Regions from separate parts of the Pseudoalteromonas sp. BSi20311 genome, predicted to be linked through region 2. Evidence: predicted binding sites of a transcription regulator. Region 2 holds the regulator's gene; each other region holds the start of a gene.
The links. The regulator sigma-54, encoded in region 2, starts transcription at its own class of promoters, with help from an activator protein. The targets are predictions, from matches to a motif close to GTTGGCACGNNNNTNGNNT.
Positions count from the first base shown of each region.

Region 1: a site for sigma-54 is predicted at 6,238-6,256, ahead of P20311_RS11845 (flagellar basal body rod protein FlgF). Genes of this name have one in related genera too.
Region 3: a site for sigma-54 is predicted at 2,711-2,729, ahead of P20311_RS07100 (EF-hand domain-containing protein). Genes of this name have one in related genera too.

Region 1 is NZ_BADU01000100.1:419-8,671, forward strand. It holds gene flgN (flagellar export chaperone FlgN) at 1-33, opposite strand, end outside; gene flgM (flagellar biosynthesis anti-sigma factor FlgM) at 26-346, opposite strand; gene flgA (flagellar basal body P-ring formation chaperone FlgA) at 421-1,128, opposite strand; gene P20311_RS11815 (chemotaxis protein CheV) at 1,267-2,199, shown strand; gene P20311_RS11820 (protein-glutamate O-methyltransferase CheR) at 2,220-3,050, shown strand; gene flgB (flagellar basal body rod protein FlgB) at 3,180-3,590, shown strand; gene flgC (flagellar basal body rod protein FlgC) at 3,593-4,024, shown strand; gene P20311_RS11835 (flagellar hook assembly protein FlgD) at 4,038-4,715, shown strand; gene flgE (flagellar hook protein FlgE) at 4,773-6,158, shown strand; gene P20311_RS11845 (flagellar basal body rod protein FlgF) at 6,292-7,035, shown strand; gene flgG (flagellar basal-body rod protein FlgG) at 7,057-7,845, shown strand; gene flgH (flagellar basal body L-ring protein FlgH) at 7,860-8,253, shown strand, end outside.
Region 2 is NZ_BADU01000188.1:38,754-47,006, reverse strand. It holds gene P20311_RS18020 (KpsF/GutQ family sugar-phosphate isomerase) at 1-547, shown strand, start outside; gene kdsC (3-deoxy-manno-octulosonate-8-phosphatase KdsC) at 548-1,099, shown strand; gene lptC (LPS export ABC transporter periplasmic protein LptC) at 1,096-1,650, shown strand; gene lptA (lipopolysaccharide transport periplasmic protein LptA) at 1,640-2,179, shown strand; gene lptB (LPS export ABC transporter ATP-binding protein) at 2,176-2,901, shown strand; gene P20311_RS17995 (RNA polymerase factor sigma-54) at 3,236-4,735, shown strand; gene hpf (ribosome hibernation promoting factor) at 4,762-5,049, shown strand; gene ptsN (PTS IIA-like nitrogen regulatory protein PtsN) at 5,054-5,506, shown strand; gene rapZ (RNase adapter RapZ) at 5,526-6,368, shown strand; gene P20311_RS17975 (HPr family phosphocarrier protein) at 6,386-6,658, shown strand; gene mgtE (magnesium transporter) at 6,765-8,123, shown strand; gene P20311_RS17965 (YgiQ family radical SAM protein) at 8,211-8,253, opposite strand, start outside.
Region 3 is NZ_BADU01000065.1:19,830-28,082, reverse strand. It holds gene P20311_RS07120 (amidohydrolase) at 1-1,357, opposite strand, end outside; gene P20311_RS07115 (hypothetical protein) at 1,564-1,800, opposite strand; gene P20311_RS07110 (EF-hand domain-containing protein) at 1,809-2,045, opposite strand; gene P20311_RS07105 (hypothetical protein) at 2,202-2,429, opposite strand; gene P20311_RS07100 (EF-hand domain-containing protein) at 2,442-2,675, opposite strand; gene P20311_RS07095 (HAMP domain-containing sensor histidine kinase) at 2,980-4,434, shown strand; gene P20311_RS07090 (hypothetical protein) at 4,436-4,969, shown strand; gene P20311_RS07085 (sigma 54-interacting transcriptional regulator) at 4,972-6,321, shown strand; gene P20311_RS07080 (DUF1543 domain-containing protein) at 6,347-6,847, shown strand; gene P20311_RS07075 (hypothetical protein) at 6,864-7,079, opposite strand; gene P20311_RS07070 (multifunctional CCA addition/repair protein) at 7,216-8,253, shown strand, end outside.

The sequences.
Region 1 (8,253 bases), on a different contig from region 2:
TTTAATCGTAATTAAACTATTGTGATCAGCCATAAACATTAAACTCGAAATCTGCTAAATTTTTGGCAAGCTTCTCACTATCTATTTGATACCTGCCTTCGGTAATAGCTTTTTTAAGTTCAGCAACTTTATTACTGTCAAAACCAGAAGACTGCTCTGCTTTTTCTTGCAAAGATTTTAGTTGCTTGGCTTGCGGTGTTAAGCTCACCGAGTCACTTGCAGCCTTAGGTGAAGGCGTTTGTGCAGCCTGTGTATTTGCATTATCTCTTTTTAAATCAACTTTTTGCTGTTGAGTGTTCGTTAAAACACCAGGCTGTTGATTTGATTTATTTACTTGACCGACCATGATAAAACCCGTTTATTACCCAACTGATGCCTATTTATCGGCATTTACTAAAGATACTTTAGCATAAATTTACATTAAATATTTACTTGCACAGACTCTACACCATCTACTCGTGCATTTAAAACTTTACCTGTTTTTTTGTTTTCTACCCGTACTTGTTCACCTAAGGTTCCATCCTCTAATGCAACACCCGTCGTTTTTACTCTTAACCCTTTAATATTAGCAAAAATGTTGACAGAGTCGCCTTTGCAAACCATACAAATTTGATTTAGCAGCACAGGCATACCTTCACGAATATTACGTTTACTGCGGCTACCAATAAGTAGCGCAGGATCATCAAGGTACTGAACACGTATAAAGTGCGCAGGACGCATATCAATACTTAAATGGGATGGAGTAATTACTTCACCTCGTGCTAAATTAGTAGTTGCAACAACAACAGGTGCTGATTCAGTGATTCTCACATGAACGTATTGTGCCCAGTTGTCACTATCGTTACATTTTATTTGAATGGTGACTTGACGATTAAAAGGGGGCTCGCTTGGCGTTACTAACTCTGGCTCAGAGTTACACTGACGATCAGGTATACGGCTGTCTAACGGTAATGCGCTAAACTGTATTTTGTTATCATTTGTAGCTACTGCTTTTTGAGCAACATAAGATACAGCCATTTCTTGAAGCGATTCTTTGCTAAATACTTGAGCCTTTAGTGGCAAAGTGAAGCAGAGGCTAGCAAGAAAATAAAAAACACTGTATCTTCTGGTTTTTTTTAACAAACTCATAATGTTTCGACTATGCTTATGGTTGCAAACAGGGTATAAATATTTTGCGTCAGAATTTAGACGCCCCCGTTGTGTTATGACGCTTTATTAATTGAAAGCAATTATCGTTCCTTATATTTGTTTTCTTAGGAGATTTAAATGGCCGGTATTTTAGACTCAGTAAACCAGCGTACTCAGTTGGTTGGGCAAAACCGCTTGGAATTATTGTTATTTAAGCTTAACGGGCGTCAGCGCTTCGGCATTAATGTGTTTAAGGTGAGAGAAGTTCTTCAATGTCCTCCATTAACGAGCATGCCAAAATCTAACGCTTATATTCGTGGTGTAGCGCATATTCGAGGCCAAACTATTTCTGTGATTGATTTATCTATGGCCGTAGGTGGGCGACCTATAAAAAGCATAGAGGATGGCTTTATTATCATTGCAGAATATAACCGCACAGTGCAGGGCTTTTTAGTTGGTGGTGTTGAGCGAATTGTTAATATGAACTGGGAAAAAATAATGCCACCGCCATCAGGTGCGGGTCGCTATTCTTATTTAACAGCCGTCACTGAAATTGAAAATGAACTGGTAGAAATACTTGACGTAGAAAAAATCTTAAACGAAATTTGCCCAGTGAATACTACCGTGAGTGATGATGTTGCTGCTCAAGGAAATATACAAAAAGACCTAGGTGAAAGAATTGTATTTATTGCCGATGATTCGGCCGTGGCACGAAATCAGGTTAAACGAGCGCTAGAGCCTTTAGGTGTTACTACTGAGCTTGCTAAAAATGGTAAAGAAGCTCTAAGAAGACTAAAAGAAATTGCAGAGCTTGATTGCGTTAATGATATTACAGAGCGTGTAGGGTTATTAATTTCTGATGTAGAAATGCCAGAAATGGATGGCTATACACTCACTGCAGAGATTAAAGCCGATCCTAAACTTGCACCACTTCATGTTATTTTACATACATCTTTAAGCGGTGTTTTCAATCAAGCAATGATTGAAAAAGTAGGTGCTGACGATTTTATTGCAAAATTTAACCCAGACGAGCTTGCTACAGCCGTTAATAAGTGGGTTCATTGTGATTAATAAACACAGGTGTTATTGATTTGACTAATAAAGATTTGCAGCAAAAAGAATACGATCAATTTCGCTTATTTTTAGAGCAACAGTGCGGTATTGTTTTAGGTGAAAATAAGCAGTATTTGGTAAAGAGCCGTTTGGCACCATTAATGTCTCGATTTAATGTTGAATCGTTGTCTGAATTGGTAAGTAAAACTCTCGGTGTGCATGAGCGCCAGTTGCGCGCAGCCGTTGTTGATGCCATGACAACCAATGAGACATTGTGGTTTAGAGATCAATATCCGTTTGAGTTACTTAAAACCAGATTATTCCCTGAGTTTAAAACGTTAAATAGGCCATTAAAAATATGGTCTGCGGCGAGCTCATCAGGACAAGAACCCTACTCAATAGCGATGTCGGTTGCTGAGTTTCAATCCAGCAGCCCTGGTGTTTTAAAAATGGGTGCACAAATAATTGGTACAGATATATCAAATACCATGCTTGATATGTGTAAACATGCTGAATATGATGCATTGGCATTGGCTCGCGGACTCTCTGCTGAACGTCGTAAAAAGTTTTTTAAAGACAGCGGCAATGGTATGGCACAAGTGGTTGATTCATTGAAAAAGCAAGTGAGCTTTAGGCATTTAAATTTGCTCGATTCGTACGCTTTAATGGGTAAGTTCGATATTATATTTTGCCGTAATGTTTTAATTTACTTTTCACCTGAGGTGAAAGCCAAAATAATTGCACAATTCTCTCAAGCACTTAACCCTAAGGGGTATTTATTTTTAGGTGCGTCGGAGTCTATGTCTGGTTTAAGTACTGACTTTGATATGGTGCGTTGTAACCCTGGTATCATTTATCAAAAGAAATGACCTTCATTAATATATTATCCCTCCTCTAAACGACGCCTATTGCGTCGTTTTTTGTTTTTATCATCACTATTTTCACTGCTGGCTCATTTATTGCTTTATCGGTACTGAGTCAATTTTTTGGAGGTAGTTATGGCTATCAGTTTTGATAAAGCATTAGGCGTGCATCCGCATGCGATGTTGATCCGTTCGCAAAGAGCAGAAATGCTCGCTACTAATATCGCAAATGCTGATACGCCCGGCTATAAAGCAAAAGATATCGACTTTGCCTCAGCATTAAAAACGGCAAAGTCTAACCAACTAAGCGGCAATAGCATGGTAAGAACCAATGAAAAACACATTGCCGGTGGTACCCGAAGCGTAGGTGGTAATGAATTATTTCGTACGCCAAATCAAACAGATACAGGTGATGGTAACTCGGTTGATATACAGGTGGAACGAAACTTGTATACACAGAATGCTATGGAGTATCAGGCCAGTGTCCAGTTTCTTAATGGTAAGTTTAAAGGCCTGAAAAAAGCCCTCGGTAGTCAAGGAGCCTAATTATGAGTTTATATAATGTGTTTGATATTGCTGGTTCTGGTATGAGTGCACAAAACGTGCGATTAAATACCACCGCAAGTAATATCTCTAATGCCAATACAATTAGCTCTTCACAAAATGAGACGTACCGAGCGCGACAACCTGTATTTGCTGCGGAGCTAACAAAAGCGTCAGCGTCAGCAAGCAACCCACAGGGCTCTGCCGTTGGTGTGAAAGTGTTAGGAGTGGTTGAGAGTGATAAACCACTACAAATTGAATATAACCCAAACCATCCCAGTGCGGATGAAAATGGTTATATTTATAAACCCAACGTGAATGTTGTTGAGGAGATGGCAAATATGATTTCTGCATCTCGCTCTTATCAGACAAATGTTCAAGTTGCTGATGCAGCTAAGCAAATGTTAAGTAAAACACTGCTGCTAGGTCAGCGGTAACTGAGGGTAGCTCATGAGTAACGATATTAGCACTTCTTCATCCTACATGGACTCTTTACGTTGGCAAGATAAGCAAGTGCCAAAAAAAGAGGAAAGTGATGCGTTAACCCAAGAAGATTTCTTTTCGTTGTTAACACAGCAATTGTCATATCAAGATCCAAGCAAACCAGCTGATAATGATCAGATGATTGCGCAAATGACAAACTTTACTATGGCTGAAGGGATCTCAAATTTAAACTCTAATTTTGAGTCTTTAGCCGCATCGATGACATCAAATTCGGCATTGCAAGCATCAACACTGGTTGGTAAGCAAGCACTGCTGGAGTCTGACACGCTTGAGCTAAATGAGTCGGGTGAGGTTAAGGGAGCTATTGTTGCTGAAAAGCCGGTAGATAATTTAACACTTCGTATTGAAGATGCATCAGGGCAGTTAGTTAAAACCATTGATTTAGGTACTCAGCCTGCAGGTGCAGTGCGCTTTGCATGGGATGGTAAAAATGAAGCGGGTGAGCGGCTTCCTCCTGGTGAATACAAGGTTAAAGCTGAAGGCAGTACGGATGGCGAATTTTCAAGCCTCCCAATTGCTTCATTCAAAAATATTGAGAGTGTTAATATTAATGGCTCAAGCGGCATTATTATTAATACCAAAGAAGGTGCGGTTAGGCTGACTGATGTCGCAGAAATCGCGTAATAGATTTTATGTATTTTTTAGCCATCAGGCTAAATATTTTTAGGTTAGAGGTTAATTATGAGCTTCAATATTGCATTAACAGGCCTTGCTGCCGCACAAAAAGATTTGGATGTTACCGCCAATAACATTGCCAACGTAAATACCACAGGCTTTAAAGAGTCACGTGCTGAATTTGCTGATGTATATGCTTCATCAGTATTTAGTGCAGGTAAAACTAAAAATGGTGATGGTGTACAAACCACCATGGTTGCCCAGCAATTTCATCAAGGCTCATTACAGTTTACTAATAACTCACTGGATTTAGCGATTACCGGTGAAGGTTACTTTGCTATGAGCCAAGACTTGGGAGCCCAAGATTTTACCTACACGCGAGCAGGTGCATTTAAGCTGAACAAAGATAACTTTGTTGTCGATGCTAAAGGTAATTTTTTACAAGGGTTCCCCGTTGACGAAGCAACTGGTGATACTACCTCTGTGAGCTTGAGTACTTCTTCTGCTTTGCAAATACCTGACTCGTCGGGTTCTCCACGTGCGACCTCTAGTGTTTACAGCTCATTTAATTTAGACTCCCGTGCAGACGCGCCAACGCTTCCTTTTAATCCTACTGAAAGCGCAACATATAATTCATCAACATCAACAACTGTTTATGATTCTTTGGGTGAACCTCACGTGCTTCAGTTTTTCTTTGTGAAGAACGATCCATCAGTCCCTGGTGATGAAAATCAATGGGATGTGCATGCTACGCTTGATGGCAAATCTTTTGGTAGTGATGGCGTTGAACAGGATGGAACACCAGCTCTTCCGTTTGAGCCTATTAGTACGTTTAAATTTGATTCGAGCGGTTTACCTTCGACCACAACTGTAAATGGCACAACAACAGCTAATGTAGCTAATACTTTTAATCCTTTGTCTGTAGTTGCTGGCGGAGGAGGTACTCCTGGGCTGTCGAATATACTAACCAATGGTGCTAGTTTTCCTGCAGATATAGAGATCAATTGGCGAGATCAAGCTGGTACAGCTAACAAAGTACCAACCCAATATGCAAGCCGCTTTGAGGTAAAAGCACTTGAGCAAGATGGTGCGACAGTAGGGCGTTTAGCGGGTATTGATATTGGTACCGATGGAAAAGTAGTTGCATCTTATAGTAATGGTGATTCAACCTTCCTTGGTCAAGTAGCTATGGTGCGCTTTTCAAACTCACAAGGTTTGCAGCAAGTAGGTGACACTTCATGGAAAAAAAGTTTGACCTCGGGGGAACCAATTGCGGGTGAGCCAGGTTCAGGCACACTAGGCAACATTAATTCGTCAGCTCTTGAGCAGTCTAACGTAAACTTAACCAATGAGCTGGTTGATTTGATTAGTGCGCAGCGTAACTTCCAAGCAAACTCTCGTGCGCTTGAGGTTAACTCAACTATTCAACAGAACATCCTTCAGATCAGATAATCATATTTTGATTTACTAAGGCTGCTTAGTGCAGCCTTTTTTATTCCTCTCCTAAAATCTTATTCACACTTAAATTTAATTTGGCACTTATATTGCATTTACTCATACATAGATTTCTTAATGAGTCGATGTTATGGATAAAATGGTCTACATAGCGGCATCTGGCGCTAAACAAAGCATGCAAGGGCTTGCTCTTAAAGCCAATAATTTGGCAAATGCGAATACCACTGGGTTTAAATCTGATTTTTCGCAAGCACGGTCAATGCAGGCTTTCGGTGAAGGTTTGCCGACTCGTGTTTTTGCTATGCAGGAGCGCCCAGGATCTAACATGACATCGGGCGGTGTTGTCGAAACAGGTCGCAGCCTTGATATTGCTATGAGTGATAATGCATGGCTGAGTGTTCAGGATGCCTCCGGTAATGAAGCCTATACAAAAGTGGGTTCGTTAAATATAACGGCTGAAGGAATGTTGACTACCAGCGACGGTCGTCAAGTTATTGGCGAAGGTGGGCCAGTCATATTACCTGTACCGATTGAAAAAATTGAATTTAGCAAAGATGGCACTATTCAAGTTCGCCCTCAAGGTGCACCGGCTAACTTTTTAGAAGAAGTTGATCGGCTAAAAGTGGTTGATGCAAACAACGCTACACTCGAGAAGGGTAACGATGGCTTATTTAGAGCTAAACCAGGCCAAATAGTTGAAACATCAGCCAATGTACAAGTATTAGGTGGCACATTAGAAAAATCGAATGTAAATCCTGTGCATGAAATGGTCGATATGATCAGTCATCAACGCCAATTTGAATTACAAGTAAAACTGATGAAAACAGCTGAAGAGATTGATCAACGTCAAGAACAGCTGATGCGCATCGTTTAACTATAACGTGAGGATATTATTATGAATCCAGCATTATGGATAAGTAAAACAGGGCTTGACGCTCAACAAACAGATATATCGGTTATATCAAATAACTTAGCGAATGCCAGTACAGTGGGTTACAAAAAAAGCCGCGCTATTTTTGAAGACTTACTCTACCAAAATATTAATCAACCAGGCGGTCGCTCATCGCAAGACACCGAAATGCCGTCAGGCTTAATGTTGGGCGCGGGTACTAAGGTGGTGGCTAACCAAAAAAACTTTTCGCAAGGTAATATGCTCACCACTGAAAATTCATTAGATTGGATGATTTCAGGTCCTGGCTTTTTTGAAGTTTTACAGCCTGATGGCAATATTGCTTATTCGCGTAATGGCCAGTTTACTACCGACGGCGACGGGCGTGTTGTAACCTCGGGCGCTGGTTATGTTGTTCAGCCTGAAATGAATGTGCCTGATGATGCACAGTCAATCACCGTATCTCAAGATGGTGAAGTGTCAGTTCGCATTAAAGGTCAAGCCGAAAACGTGGTTATTGGTCAAATTACTATTAGTGATTTTATCAATCCGTCGGGCCTTGAGCCTATAGGGCAAAACCTTTATACCGAAACTGCAGTAAGTGGTGCACCTGTTCAAGGTAACCCGGGGGTTGAGGGCTTAGGTACAATTATTCAAGGTTCACTTGAAACATCAAATGTAAATGTGACCGAAGAGTTGGTTAATTTGATTGAAACTCAGCGAGTTTACGAAATGAACTCAAAGGTAATTTCAGCGGTTGATGAAATGATGAGCTACATCAATCAACAATTATAGTCTTGGGGGATTGTATGCGTAATATCATGTTATTTGCAGTAGGGACTTTACTGTTAAGCGGTTGTGTATCTACACAAAATAATGAAGTAGTGCAGGACGATCCCTACTATGCACCTATGTATCCAGAGCCTAATATGGAGTCAGTGGTAGCAACTGGCTCTTTATTCAGTACACAATTATCGAATGACTTATATGCCGATAAGAAAGCACTTAGAACAGGCGATATCATTACGGTTAAATTGCAAGAGTCAACCCAAGCCACAAAAGCGGCTAAAACAGAAACAGATAAACAAACAGATGCTAGCCTCGATCCTGTTATTGGTTTAGGTGGTTTACCGGTTAATATTGGTGGCGATAGTATTCAATTTGGGGTTGGTAGTGATGCGTCGTTTAAAGGTGACTCAAGAT
Region 2 (8,253 bases):
AGTTGAACAAGAAGCCTGCTCATTAGGCCTAGCGCCAACGGCAAGTACCACGGCAACACTCGCTATGGGTGATGCAATGGCAGTCGCATTATTGGAAGCCCGTGGCTTTACCGCAGATGATTTTGCTCTGTCGCATCCAGGTGGCAGTTTAGGCAAACGCTTACTGCTAACCTTAAAAGATGTAATGCACAGCGGTATTCACACGCCTATTATTAATGAAACGCAAACCATTAAAGACGCCCTAATTGAAATGTCAGCCAAAGGGCTTGGCATGACCGCTATTATAGATGGTAACCAACAATTATCTGGTTTGTTTACCGATGGTGATTTACGTCGTATTTTAGAGCAACGTGTTGATATACACAGCACAGAAATTAATGTTGTGATGACTAAATCATGCACAACAGCCACACAAGACATGCTCGCGGCTGAAGCACTGAACATTATGGAACAAAAACGTATTAATGGTTTAATTGTGATTAATGAGCATAATCAGCCCATTGGCGCACTAAATATGCAAGACTTACTAAAAGCGGGAGTGCTATAAATGCAGTTTGAAGATCTTTACCAACCGTTAAGTGATGATGCAAAAGCGCGCGCCAAAAAAATAAAATTATTAATTTGCGACATTGATGGTGTGTTTTCTGATGGGCGTATTTATCTTGGCAACCAAGGTGAAGAGCTCAAAGCATTTAATACCAAAGACGGATTTGGCATTAAAGCCCTTATTAATAGTGGTTTTGAAGTTGCCGTGATCACAGGTCGTCACTCACAAATAGTTCAACAACGTATGAGTAGCTTAACCGTACAACATATATACCAAGGCCAAGAAGACAAACTCATCGCCTATCAAGAATTAAAACAAAAATTAGCGCTTAGCGATGAGCAAATTGCCTACATAGGCGACGATGGCCCTGATATGCCGGTAATGGAAAAAGTCGGGTTTGCAGTAGCCGTGAACGACGCCCACCCGCTGATTAAACGCTTATCGCATTATGTTACTCAGCTGCCTGGCGGCTTTGGCGCAGTGAGAGAACTAACAGACTTACTAATGCTTGAAAACAATAAGCCACTTACCAGCCAAGGAACCAGTTCATGAATGTAGCGCGCATTATACTGAGCGTTTTATTCATAAGCTGTATGGTTTGGCTTTGGTATCCTTACTTTACTCAAGTAGATATTGTTGCGGATGAACAAACTCAAGTTATTGCTAAACCCGATTATACCGCGATTGAGCTAAAACAAACCGCTTATAATGATCAAGGTAAAGTAAGCCATAAAGTGACTGCGGTAAAAATGGAGTTATATCAACAACTCGGTTTTACCTTTTTTGAAAAACCTATATTTACGTTATATAACGAACAGCAAACATGGCGTATTAACGCTGATGAAGCCACCCTCTACGACGATCGGCAACTGGTGTTAGAGGGTAATGTGAAAGCGCTAAATTTAGTCGATAACGCCATGATCGATACGATCACAGCCGATAGCATCAATGTAGATATAAAACTACTGACTATGCAGTCACAGCAGCCAGTCGTTATTACAGGACCTAATTTAAAAATCATCGGTAAAGGCCTTGAAGCCGATTTAAAAACCGAAGTGATTAAACTTATTAACCATACGCGAACCCTATATTATGACCAATAACCTATTTAAAATTTTAATTGTTCCTTCACTACTGATTGCATTTCATAGCCATGCAGAGGAAACCGTTGAAGCCCCTGCGGCTAATCAAATTTCAATTAGTGCTGACAGACAGGAAGGTCAATTAAAAGAAAACGTGGGCATTTTTGAGAAAAATGTTGAAATTATTCATGGTAATCGCCGCATTACCGCCGATCGTTTAGAAGTACATAAACGTGATGACTTAGGCGAGAATAAGCAACTTTTAATTGCCACAGGTAGCCCTGCTTACTTTGAAGAAACACAAGCTGATGGCACCATCATGAGCGCCAGTGCCAATGAAGTTCGCTATGATGTATCGCAACGTTTTTTAACCTTAATCGGTGATGCCAGTATCGCTCAAGCAGGTCAAAAAATTACCGCTAAAAGTATCACCTACGATATAGAGCAGCAGTTGATTAGCGCAGAAAAAGATGAAAATTCAACCGATCGTGTACACACCATTTTGGTGCCTGTTGAAAACAAAAAAGAAGACGATAAAGGCCAACCATGAGCACATTAAAAGCAGAGCTATTAGCAAAAAGCTATAAAGGCCGTGAAGTGGTGAAAAATGTTGGCCTAGAAGTCGAAGCTGGCAGTATTGTCGGTTTACTTGGCCCCAATGGCGCAGGTAAAACCACGACCTTTTACATGATTGTAGGCCTTGTACCGAGCGATAAAGGTAAAATATCAATAGATGATCAAGATATCACTTTATTACCTATGCATAGCCGAGCTCGCTTAGGGATTGGTTACTTACCACAAGAATCATCGATTTTTAGAAAGCTGACGGTTTACCAAAACTTAATGGCTATTTTAGAAACACGTAAAGAGCTTAATAAACAACAGCGTGAAGATACCTTAAATAATTTACTTGATGAATTTAGCATTCAGCATATTCGTGACAGCCAAGGTATGGCTCTGTCAGGCGGTGAACGCCGCCGTGTTGAAATTGCCCGGGCATTAGCAGCAAATCCTAAATTTATACTATTGGACGAACCCTTTGCAGGGGTTGATCCTATCTCTGTATTAGATATTAAAAAGATCATAGAGCATCTTAAAAATCGAGGGATTGGCGTATTGATCACAGATCACAACGTACGCGAAACACTTGATGTTTGTGAAAAAGCCTACATAGTTTCTCATGGGGAGTTAATTGCATCAGGCACTCCAGATTACGTATTAAACGATAAAACAGTACGCGATGTTTATTTGGGCGAGCAGTTCAAGCTCTAATATTTGTGTTATTCCACTAAGCATCTGCTAAGATTAATTATACTTAGGTCTGTTGACCTTTCAAGGTTGAATTTGCAGCAGTCTGTTTGGTATTTAGGCAAGGCAGAGCCTATGTGATGTGGTATTCCCCATAAATAGGCGATAACGCAGCATCAATGCCAAACAGGCGCTGCCCTTCGGGTTCTGCCTAGGGACGATTTACTTTTTGTTGCTCGGTTTTGACTTAGCCCACTAGGTTACAAACCTCGCGCCGCGATTAAACCGCCCCTAGTTTGAACAAATTTTAATCCGTAAAGGTCAACAGACCGTAATTTAAAAGGATTGTTAGAGATAAATGAGGCAATCATTACAGCTGCGCATGGGCCAGCAACTTACAATGACTCCACAGTTGCAACAAGCAATTCGCTTATTGCAGCTCAGTACATTGGATCTCCAGCAAGAAATTCAAGAAGCGCTCGATAGCAATCCCTTGCTTGAAGTTGAAGAACAAGATTACAGCGAAGATGCTGCGGGTAAAAACGAACAAAAAGCCGATAACGATGAATCAACGCTAAGTACTTCAGCTGACGAAAAACCTAGCGAGTATGAGCAAGACAGCGGCGAAGCCATGAGCAAAGACACCATTAGCGATGATATGGCAATGGATGTTACATGGGATGAATACATGAGCGCAGCACCTGCCTCTTCATCGGGACCGATGCCTGAAGATGAATCAATTTATCAAGGCTCTTCAACTGAAACGCTGCATGAATATTTAATGTGGCAATTGCAACTGACGCCATTTAGTCCTACAGATGAAGCCATTGCGATTGCAATAGTAGAAGCCGTGGACGACTCAGGTATTTTAACCCTTAGCTGTGAAGAAATTTTAGAAAGCTTTAATCAAGAAAACGACGACGAAGATGAAGTTGAACTTGATGAAATAGAAGCGGTATTAAAGCGTATTCAATTATTTGATCCGGTAGGAATAGCCGCGCGTAGTTTACAAGAGTGCTTGTGTATTCAACTTAATCAGTTTGATAAAGACACGCCTTTTTTAAACGAAACAAAAATGATTTTAACCGATCATATTGATTTGCTGGCTGCACGTGATTATCGCACGTTAATGAAAAAAACTAAGCTCAAAGAAGATGAGCTTAAAGAGATCATGACGTTAATTCATACCCTTAGCCCAAAACCGGCGGACACTATTGTCAGAGAAGAGTCAGAGTATGTTATTCCTGATGTGTCGGTTAAAAAAATTAAAGGGCGTTGGGTGGTTGAACTAAACCCTGATAGCATGCCTAAAATTAGGGTAAACAGCCAATATGCGGCTATGTCACGTACTGTTAAATCAAGTGGTGATAGCCAGTTTATTCGCTCACACTTGCAAGAAGCAAAATGGTTTATAAAAAGTCTAGAAAGTAGAAACGACACGCTACTTAAAGTAACTAACTGTATTGTGCAACAGCAACAGGCCTTTTTTGAACATGGTCCTGAGGCAATGAAGCCTATGGTGCTTAATGATGTGGCAGAAATGGTAGAAATGCACGAATCGACTATTTCACGTGTTACTACGCAAAAATACATGCACACACCACGGGGTATTTTTGAGCTTAAATATTTCTTTTCAAGCCATGTAAGCACTGAAAACGGTGGCGAATGTTCATCAACAGCAATTCGCGCATTAATTAAAAAATTAATCGCAGCAGAAAACTCAGCTAAACCATTGAGTGATAGTAAAATTGCAGATATATTGGCAGAGCAAGGAATTAAAGTAGCAAGGAGAACTATTGCAAAATATCGCGAATCTCTAGCTATTCCCCCGTCGAATCAACGAAAAAGTTTGATTTAAGGCGTACAACAAAGAGGAAAATGTTTATGCAACTGAACTTAACTGGTCGCCATGTAGATATTACTGACTCGCTTAGAGACTACGTAAATAGTAAATTTGCAAAGCTGCAGAGGCACACTGATCACATAACGAATGTGCATGTTATTCTCGATGTAGAAAAACTAAACCAAAAAGCTGAAGCAACCGTTCATGTTAGTGGCGCTGAAATTTTTGCCTCTACTGAACATCAAGATATGTATGCCGCTATAGACTCGCTGATTGACAAGCTAGATCGTCAAGTAATTAAACACAAAGAGAAACTTGCTCGACACTAACACTATGAAACTAAGCTCACTTATCTGTCAGGACTGCAGTAAAGCTGCGGTCCTTTTTAATAGTAAAAAAAGAATTTTAGAATTTATCAGTGAATTGGCTCACAATAAACTGCCCTATTTAACCCAACAAGATATTCTCAACGCGTTAACCGCTAGAGAAAAGCTAGGGAGTACAGGTATAGGCCGAGGAATTGCAATTCCACATGGTCGTATGAGTGGTGCACAAGAGCCTCTTGCACTTATACTGGTGAGCGAAACGGCTATTAATTTTGATGCGATAGATAACCGACCGGTCGACATTTTTGTTGCCTTAATTGTCCCAGACGGTGACAATCAACAGCATTTAAAGACCTTAGCTACCATTGCAGATAAGCTCAACGAAAAAGAATTTTGTAAGCAATTACGGGCGGCAAAATCCGACAATGAGCTGTACCAAGTCATTGTCAGTCAACCGTAGTAACAATAAAGGGTGATAAATGGAATTAATAATTATAAGTGGTCGCTCAGGTTCTGGTAAATCTGTTGCGTTACGGGTTGTTGAGGATTTAGGTTATTATTGTGTAGATAATATTCCTTTAAATTTATTACCATCTCTTGTTCGTAGTGTTTCCGACAGCTACAACAAAATTGCCGTAAGTGTTGATGTGCGTAACTTACCTAAAGAGCAGCAACAGTTTAATGAAATCATTGAATATTTACCTGGTTTCACTAAACCAACGGTGTTTTATTTAGACAGTGACGATCAAACATTAATTAAACGCTTTTCGGAAACTAGGCGTCTTCACCCTCTTTCGATTGACTCACTGCCGCTTGATTTAGCAATAAAAAAAGAAAAACAACTACTGGATGTTTTGATCAATCATGCTGATCATATGATTGATACCACTGATTTAAGTGTGCATCAGCTGGCTGAGTCTATCCGTGAAAAAATACTCGGTAAAAAAGACAAACAACTGATCATTACCTTTGAGTCATTTGGTTTTAAGCACGGTATACCCAAAGAAGCAGATTACGTATTCGATGCCCGATTTTTACCAAACCCGCATTGGGAGCCTGAACTTAAGCCACTCACAGGGCTAGATCAACCGGTAAAAGACTACCTAGCCAGCCACAGCATAGTACAAAAATTTACATGGCAAATTCAAACCTTTGTACAAACATGGTTGCCGCATTTAGAAAGAAATAACCGCAGCTATTTGACCATAGCCATAGGTTGTACTGGTGGACAACACCGTTCTGTTTACTTAGCGCAAACTATAGGTGAAAGTTTTGCAATGAGTCATCCTAATGTAAAAATTCGTCACAGAGAACAAGAATAACATCAAAGAGAATAGTAATGCGGTTAGAAAACACATTTTTAATAAAAAACAAGTTAGGCCTGCATGCCAGAGCAGCTACGGTGCTGGCACAGCTTTCTGTGCAATTTGATGCCTCAATCACGTTATTTCAAGACGATAAACAAGCCGCTGGCGACAGTGTATTAGCACTTATGTTACTCGAAAGCAGTCAAGGCAAAGAAGTTAAGGTAGTATGTGAAGGCCCTGACGCAGAGCCTGCACTTAATGCAATTGGTGAGCTCATTGACCAACGATTTAATGAGCAAGAGTAATCCTGCTTATAAGCTAAGGTTAATAGTGGTTGAGGTAGTTTACTGATATAAAGTAAGATAAAGCGATACCCCATCATCGTGTAATAAAATTTAATTAAGGACGCCAATGCCTGAAGCTTTAGAACAAGATATTCCACTACAACAACTAAAACAGGTGACTAAGTCACTAAATAGTGGTCAATTTGTTCAAGTTAGGCGCATGCTAGCAAAAACGGCACCTTGTGATACCGCACTTCTTTTAGAATCATCTCCCCATAAAATTCGTCGTATGCTCTGGCAACTGGTTGATCCTGATGTACAGGGTGATGTACTTGAAGAGCTCTCTGAAGACGTACGTTTGGGCATTATTGCGCAAATGGCACCTGAGCACATTGCTGCTGCAACAGAAGACATGGGCCATGATGATTTAGGGGAAGTACTACGTAGCCTACCAGACACCGTATATAAAGACGTTGTTAGCGCTATGGATATTCAAGATAGAGAGCGTGCAACACAAGCTCTATCTTACCAAGAGCGCTCTGCTGGCGCCTTGATGAATATAGATACCGTAACTATTCGCCCTGATGTAACTCTAGATGTTGTACTACGTTATATTCGCTTACGCGGTGAACTGCCAGAGGGCACCGATGACTTATACGTTGTAGATAAACATAACTGTTTTTTAGGCGCCTTATCGCTGAGCACTTTATTAACTAATCCCCCTGAAAAAATTGTTCAGGATTTAATGGATGAAGAGTGTGAATCTATTCCTATTTCTATGGATGAAAGCGAAGTAGCGCAACTATTTGAACGGCATAACTGGATATCGGCACCAGTTGTCGATGACAACGCGCATTTGCTTGGTCGTATTACTATTGATGATATCGTTGATGTTATCCGTGAAGATGCAGAGCATAGCTTATTAAGCTTAGCGGGTCTTGATGATGAAGAAGATACCTTTGCGCCGGTCTTAAAAAGCTCTAAAAAGCGCTCAATTTGGCTAGGTGTAAACTTACTAACTGCATTGCTGGCTGCAATTGTGGCGAGCTTTTTCGAAAACACCTTAGCTATATTACCAATTCTTGCTGTGCTCAATGGCATTGTCCCGTCAATGGGTGGGGTTGCAGGCAGCCAAACCTTAACTTTGGTTATTCGCGGTATCGCGGTGGGCCATATCAACCAAACTAACCAACGTTTTTTATTATTAAAAGAACTCGCTATCGGCGCGATTAACGGTATGGTTTGGTCTATCCTAATTGCCGGTGTCGTTGCGCTTTGGCAATGGGATTTCAAACTCGGTGGTGTTTTAGCGTTTGCTATGTTTATGAATTTAGTTGCAGCAGGTATTGCGGGTGCTAGTATTCCACTATTGCTTAAAAAAATGAAAATAGATCCAGCACTGGCAGGCAGTGTGGTACTAACCACAGTAACTGATATTGTTGGTATATTTGCCTTCTTAGGTACTGCGACTTGGTTATTGATTTAATCTTTTTATAAACGTTTATAAACAAAAACACCGCATCAATACGCGGTGTTTTTGTTTAAGCCGATAGTTACTTTACATAAGTTAAGGCTACTTAGCGCGCTGGCGATTACCGCCTACCTTAGGTTTAGTG
Region 3 (8,253 bases), on a different contig from region 2:
AACCGGCTGCAATAGTCGATCCCTGATCCAAGAACGTTTGCCAAGCATAAGCGCCTTGAAGTTGTTTATCAGTTAAGCGTTGCTCTGCCATATGCATGTCTGATGTGGCGTGCACCGGTTGCATTGATGGGATTATTTTCAGGGTTTTAAAGCGTGGAATGTCTGCGGGAGAAACTATTTGCGCATGTTCCATGCGGTTACGCAGCAGTATGCCACCGGTTTGCTTAAATACATTTTGATAAGCATCGAGCACAATTTTATTGGCTCTATCGCCAATGGCGTGGGTATTTGCGCTAAACCCGTTTTTAAAGGTGAGTGTAAATAATTGCTCTAATTTTTCTTGGGTTTCAAGCATCAGGCCAAAGTGGTTGGCTCTATCAGCGTATTCATCGATAAGCGCAGCACCGCGAGACCCTAATGCGCCATCGGCATAAATTTTCACACTGCGAATAGATAAAAAGTCGTGTGCATCTTGATAGCGACCCGCTTTAAGCATCATGTTTAAATCTGGGCTTGCTGCACTTAACATCGCTACAATTCTAAGCGGCAACGTACCTAGCTCGGCGCGTTGTTTATAAACTTGCCAAGTGGTTTTATCAATACCTGCATCATGAGTTGAGGTAATGCCTAGGCTTAGTAAGTGTTTACCTGCGGCATCTAATGCATTACTGACCGATTGTGCAGACGTTGCAGGCATATGCTGGGTAACCAAGGTTTCTGCTTTATCAATAAAAATACCGGTGGGTTTACCAAACTCATCTTTTATAATTTCTCCACCCGTAGGCGATAATGTATCAGCGTTAATATTGGCAAGTTCTAATGCTTTTGAATTAACCCAAATAGCGTGGCTATCTACTCGCGATAAAATAACAGGGCGATCGTTAACGACTTTGTCTAAATCAGCGGCTGTAGGAAAGCGGGTGTTTGACCATAGTTCTTGATTCCAGCCCCGACCAATGATCCAACCTTCTTTATCTTTAGCAAATTCGCTGAGCTTAGCGGTTATTTCATCTACCGACTTAGCACCGCGCACATCAAGTTGCGACAAGTTATTACCCAGTCCGATGACATGTCCATGCGCATCAATGAGCCCTGGGAGTAAAGTTTTACCTTCTGCGTCAATTAGGGTTGCGCCGGGAAAGCTATTTTTTAAGTTGTCTGGACCGGTTTTAACTACTTTGCCATCTTTTATGACTAAGGTTGTAAATGTGTTTACTTCGCCATGGCGCATTTTTCCTTTATACAAAGGTGAGTAGCCATTGGCATTATAAATGACTTTAGTTTGTGCTATTGCCACGCTAGATAAGCCGCAAAGGCTTACTAGCAATATCGGTTTTATTAGTTTTTTCAGTTGCATAAGAGACATGTTGTTATTTTTTGTACTATCACAGTAGCAAACTCAAATTTAGAATACCAATAGCATAATTTATTAATAGTCGAATAAGCCCAGCTTTTAGCTAGAGCAAGTAACAAGTTAAGGGTAAATAGGCTGTGGGTTAACAAGGAGAGGTTTAACTTTCTCAAGCTTGAGAAACTTAACCAAGCTTTACTTGAGGGGGCTATTTATTTACTGGCGTACAAACTGTATTCGCTTAATGACAATTGTGTGTCTTTATCACGGTCGTAACTGCTAAAGCGTGACCACAAAGCAGGATCACTGGCGGTTTCAGAGCGAGTCAAAAAGCCATCCTGATTGCGGTCAAGTTTTTCAAACTTTTCGTCAATATAGCTGCTTGTCGCAAAACTCATACAGCTAAAAACAGTGAGTGTTAGTAAAATAATATAGTGGATAGGTTTCATCTAAATACTCAGTACAGGTTATTGGTTAGGTAGTTTTTAAACTCAGTTAAAGAAATTCTGTTATCTTGATTTTCATCCCAATTTGAGAATGAGTTTAATAGCTGAGGCTGAGCAGCAAGCTCGCTATGGGTTAAATACCCGTCATTATTTGTATCTAAATGCTCAAAGCGTTGCTTTACATCAAGTGCGAATGCACTTTGGCTGATAAAAAGTAAAGCACCAATAAAAGGAAGCAGTATTCTCATAGTTGGCGTTCCAAGGTGTATTTTAATTGCTGGCAGTATTGAAAGAAAGCACTTGCCATAATTTAACTCCCAACATTAAATCCGTTTACACACTCCCTCAGGGATTATGGCAAATGCTTTTAACTCTATAATATAAAACTTAACTTGAATCTAAACTTAAGGTTTAAAGTTTTCGAACTCTTTTTTAGAAATCATCTCGTTATTGTCTTTGTCTAAATCAGTAAACTGCTTGAGTAACTGTTTATCTTGTTTTGCTTCTGTGAGCGATATTTGGCCGTCCATATTTTTATCTAAATGCATAAAACGTACGTTTAACGACGATGCCAATGCCGTTGCACTAATAGCTAAAAATAGCAGTGAAAAAGCACCAATCAATTGTTTCATAAATATACTCCTTTATTTTACAAACTGTTTAAATTCATCGAACGATAATTGTCCGTCTTCATTTTTATCTATTTGTGCAAAATTCTCATGCAGTAATGCATCTTCGCCAGCTTCCGCTTCACTTAATGTGCCGTTGCTGTCCTTATCTAAGCTGTAAAATGCTGTGTTCACATCAAGCGCAAATAAATGACTACTTGTGAAACATAACGCTATTAATACAGTAGATTTTAGATAACCTTTAGTCATTCCTTGGCCTTTAAAAATTAATATTTATAAGCGTATTACAATTATGGTGCCAGTTTTTATTTTCATTAAAAATCATATGGTTAAATTTATTCTGTGTTTTTAATGGGTAATATTTACCGACGGTTGTGTGTTTTATGCAACATTTTCTCAGTTAGGTTTTTTTATTGTTTTTAAATCAAGTGTTTAACTTGTCGCAATTTAGAGACGTTATGGCAATTTTATTCTCAAATAAGTACTTGGTTCAGCGAGTGTATAAGTTGAGCGCTTAATAATAGAGCGCTTAAAAGTAGTAAAGGATTAGTGTATGCCTGCAATCATGGCTGAAAAATATAAAGCATTGGTAAATTGGCGTCCTAATTTGATTGGCCAGTTTATAATGAGCATGCTGTTGTCACTATTGCCTTTGTCTATTGTAGTTATTGTTTTTTTAAATGTACTAAATAAACAATTAGCGGTCACGCAGCAAATTGTCAGTAATAACTACCAAGTGACTAAGTCATTTAATGCACTTAAGCAAGAGCTCAACAGTTTAGAAAGGGCAACAAGGCAAAACTGGGTTTTAAAAAGCGATTCACTCGATGAGCTTATCGTGGATAAATGGCAGTCATCGCTGGATAATATAAATGAGCTTAAACAGCTTTCTAGCAACCAAAAAAATACTCAACAATGGCAACGGTTAACAGATACGCTAAAAACAGCGCATACCAAACTGGTGGTTGAAGCTCGTCAGCAAGCAGAATTGTTTGTGCCAATTAGTGAAATACTGGCAGAGCTAACGGTATGGCTGCGCGAAAACAATGAAGCCAAAATCACTCAAAACCAAGTTAAACTGACAAATTTACAAGCCTCCTTTATACACTGGTTAGTGGCACTTACGCCTTTAACCTTACTTGTTGGCGGTGGGTTTTTATGGCGTATAAGTGGCCGTTTAAAGGGCTTAACCTCTGTTATTGATAAATTAGGCCAAGGAGATTGGCAGCAAAAAATATCAGTGCAGGGATCAGCTGAACTCATTGAACTAGGTAACAAGTTGCAGTGGGTGCAAGCGCAATTGCATATGCTAGAGCAGCAAAAAGATACGTTTTTACGCCATGTTACTCACGAATTAAAAACGCCTTTGGCCTCTATGGTTGAGGGCACTGAATTATTAGCCGATGAAATTGTTGGGCCAATTAATAATGAGCAAAAAGCGGTGCTTGGATTGATCAGTCAATCTATGGTGCGATTACGCACTATGATAGACAGTTTATTAAGTTATAACGCCATTCGAACCAGTAAAGATAATGTTAGTGAAGTGGAATTTAACCAGCTGATTAAAAAAGTAAATAATCACTTTGAACATAGGTTAAATGCCCGAGAGCAGTCGCTTCTTTGGCACAATAGCTTACCGACAGTTGCACTGAAGTTACCGCGAGAATTAATTGAAATGATTTTAATTCAGTTAATCTCTAATGGTTTAAAGTTTTCACAGTCAAACCAAGAAGTGTCAATTAGCTTAAGTTTAGAAAGTAATGGCTTAATTATACAGGTCGCTGATGAGGGCTGTGGTATTAAAGAACATGAAAAAGAGCACGTTTTTGGCGCTTTTTATCAAGGTAAACACAGTAAAGAGATTAGTCTGCAAGGCAGTGGATTAGGCCTTACCATAGTCAAAGAGTCGGTTGAGCAGTTACAGGGGAAGTTAACTATTGAGCATAATGAGCCGCAAGGTTGTCGATTTAACATTGTCATTCCCTATAAAAATAAAGGAGTTAAATAATATGTCTGCGCGTTTAATGGCTATTTTATGGCTAACCAGCAGTCTCGTTTTTTTATCTGGGTGTGAATTAACCAACACTCAAACACCAGCTAAACCTGAGTTAATAGCTCAAACTCAGCCCGATAATAAAAGCAACCAGCCCAATCCAAAGCCGCGGCCAAAAGTAGCTCTTATGTATCCGCCCGCAGCGCAAGTGATTGCATGGCATGCCCATCAGTGTGGTGGCTTTAAATTAACGCCTAACAATAAAGCTTACTTAGGGGAGCAAGCACTGAAGGCATTTTTTAATACTGCATGCGTTAACCTTAGTCGCGACCCTGATACTGTTATGAGTCAATTACTTAAGCTAGATCAGGCGTACTATTGGCCAGATGATATAAAGCACTATTTATGGCTGCAAAAACAGCAGGTATTAATGCAAATAAATGCAAAAAAACAACAGCAAGCATTAAACGCTGAAATGCAAAAAACCTTATCGTCATTAGCTGCAATTGAACAGCAACTTTTATTACGTGAAGAAACCAAGGAGCAGTAGCTATGTCAGTCACACTTCCATCAAGCGCTAAAGTTTTACTCGTTGATGACGATGCCAGCTTGCTGCAGTTACTGGCAATTCGAATTCAATCAAAAGGTTATGAAGTAACAACCTGTGATAGTGGCATGAACGCCTTACAACTACTCAAAAGCCAAGTATTTGATGCGGTGATCACCGATTTAAGAATGGATGAAATGGATGGAATGGCACTGCACCGACAATTGCAAAGCCGCTACCCAGCACTACCTGTAATTATGATGACGGCTCATGGTTCAATTCCTGATGCGGTAGAGGCGACTAAGCAAGGCATATTTGCCTTTATTACTAAGCCAGTTGATAAAGACGAGCTATTCGATAGCTTAGCAAAAGCTATAGAAATACATGGAGTGAATAATGATGATATTACTCCGCAAAGCAATATTGTTACTCGAAGTGGCGCTATGTTGCATTTGCTAGAGCAAGTTAAATTACTAGGTCCTACTCAGGTAAATGTACTTATCTCTGGTGCCAGTGGTACAGGTAAAGAACTGCTCGCACAGGCAATTCATCAGCACAGCCATGTTAATGATGGCCCGTTTGTGGCTATTAACTGTGGTGCAGTCCCTGGTGAGTTATTAGAGTCGGAGTTATTTGGTCACAAAAAAGGCGCATTTACAGGGGCGGTAAAAGATCACCAAGGCCTGTTTCAGCAAGCGCAAGGGGGGACCTTATTTTTAGATGAAATTGGGGATATGCCGCTAAATTTACAAGTTAAGTTATTACGCGTGCTGCAAGAAAAAACCATTCGCCCAGTCGGTTTTCAAGAAGAAATTCCCATTAATGTGCGAATTGTTTCAGCGACCCATAAAAACCTGCCTGAAGCTATTAGCAATCAAGAGTTTAGAGAAGATTTATATTATCGTTTAAACGTAGTAAACCTCAAACTTCCTCCGCTGCGAGAGCGCCGTGAAGATATTAGCTTATTAGCTAACTTTTTTAGCGCCAATATTGCAAAACGTATGGAACAAAAAGAAAAACGTTTTGCAAACGATGCCATGCATGCACTGGTAAGATATGATTGGCCTGGTAATATTCGTCAATTACAAAATGTGGTGGAGCAGGTGGTTGCCTTAACACCAAGTGACGTTATATCTGAACATTTAGTGCTTAGTGCGTTAAATAGCAATGAAAATAACGTTGAGCCACTTTCGCTTAACGACGCTAAAAAAGAGTTTGAGCGAGATTACGTTATCAATACCCTGAAAATGGCAGGGGGTAATGTGGCCGAAGGTGCCAAGCTTGCCAAGCGTAATCGTTCTGATTTTTATAAGCTGATTAAAAAGCATGAAATTGACGTAGATAGTTTAATTTAATTTAGTTTTAAAAAAGGAAGTGAGCATGCAGTTATTTATGGTGTATTTAGGTGGACGTATTCAAGGCTGCCACATAGAAATGCACGATGTACGTTTTGTGGTAGGCCAAAACATTGAGCAAACTTATAGCAAGCTTAAAAGTCAGTGGGTAGGCGACAAAAATAGCGTACACATGGATAGCTACATGGCGGTTAATCACATTGATGGTTATAAAGTTGAGGTAGTTGATGGTTATGTAGAGCAAAATAAGCAGCTTTATTTTGTTAACTTAGGTGCTTACAGAAGCGACTCACTAGCAGAGCAACACGACTTTGCTTTGTATGTTGCCTGCAGTAGTGAAGAAGCAAAACAGCGTGCTAAAAATGATTTACTCGCAGGGCTGAGCCATCTACATAAAGATGATTTACATGATGTTGATGATTGCTTTGCTATAGATTTACTCGATAGCCAGCTTAATATTAAACTAACCCCAAGTGGTCAAGCACAAACAATTAAACCTGACTGGTTTGGTTATCATGTATTATAGCTAAAAGTTAAGTCTTTTATTCCTGCTCTTGTTGTTCACTTTTGGCGGCCATTTTAAAAGCTACTATTACTAAGCCAAACATAGCAAATGGGATTGCAGCTAACAAATACTCAACCAAATGGCTGTCTTGAAAATTAGCCTGCAGCAAGAAATGCCCTGCAACACACATAATAATAACCACCAAAAGGATGGGCAGTAACATAAGTTCTTTTTTTGCTGAGTGGTTTTTCATTTGTTGTTTAGGTATTAAAAAATAATGCGTCATTGTAATGAGCTTAATAAAGCTTGGCAAACAACACAGATTTTTTAATGACTATTAGGTATGATTAACATCAAAGAAAACCTTAAAAGTAGTGGTTGGGGATAAAGTGCAACAAAGCTTAAAGCAAGTTTACCTAGTTGGCGGAGCAGTGCGAGATAAACTGCTAAACATACAATCAAAAGATAACGATTACGTTGTTATTGGTGAAACGCCAGAGGTTATGGAAGCGCTTGGGTTTTTACCCATTGGCAGCGATTTTCCGGTTTACTTGCACCCAAACACTAAAGAAGAATATGCACTAGGGCGTACTGAGCGTAAAAGTGGTAAAGGTTATACCGGCTTTGTGGTGGATGCGAGCCCAAACGTAACCCTTGAAGAAGACTTAGCACGCCGAGATTTAACCATAAACTCTATGGCACTTGACGAAAACGGCACTATTATTGATCCATTTAATGGTCAAGCTGATTTAAAAAATAAAATACTGCGTCACACCACCCACGCATTTGTAGAAGACCCTGTTCGGGTATTGCGTATTGCTCGCTTTTTAGCGCGTTATGGTAGCGACTGGTCTATTCATCCAAGTACTACTGCATTAATGCATGAGCTTAAAAATAAAGGCGAGCTGGAACATTTAGTGCCTGAGCGAGTTTGGCTTGAAACAGAAAAAGCGCTTGGCGAAAAACACCCCGAGCTTTATTTTCAAGCATTAGATGGGTTAGGTATTTTTCCTGAAATAGAACAGATGAAAAATACCCCGCAGCCGGCAAATCATCATCCCGAGGGCGATGTGTTTGTCCATACTATGCTAGTGCTTAGACGAGCAGCCGATTTAGGCTTCAACCTAGAAACACGTTTTGCTGCTTTAACCCATGACTTTGGTAAAGCGCTAAGCTATAAAAAACGCGGTAATTTACGCGGCCATGAACGTGAAGGGGTTGCTGTAGTTGAGGCCTTTTGTGAACGTTTAAAAGTGCCTAATCGCTTTCGTGATATAGGCGTGCTTACCAGTGATAACCATACCCTTTGTCACACGCTTGAACAGTTAAGACCGCAAACTATTCATAAATTAATCGTCACTAATTTAAATGCGCTAGTGCATCCAGAGCGTTTTATTGCTTTTACTCAAGCCTGCCAGTGTGATGCA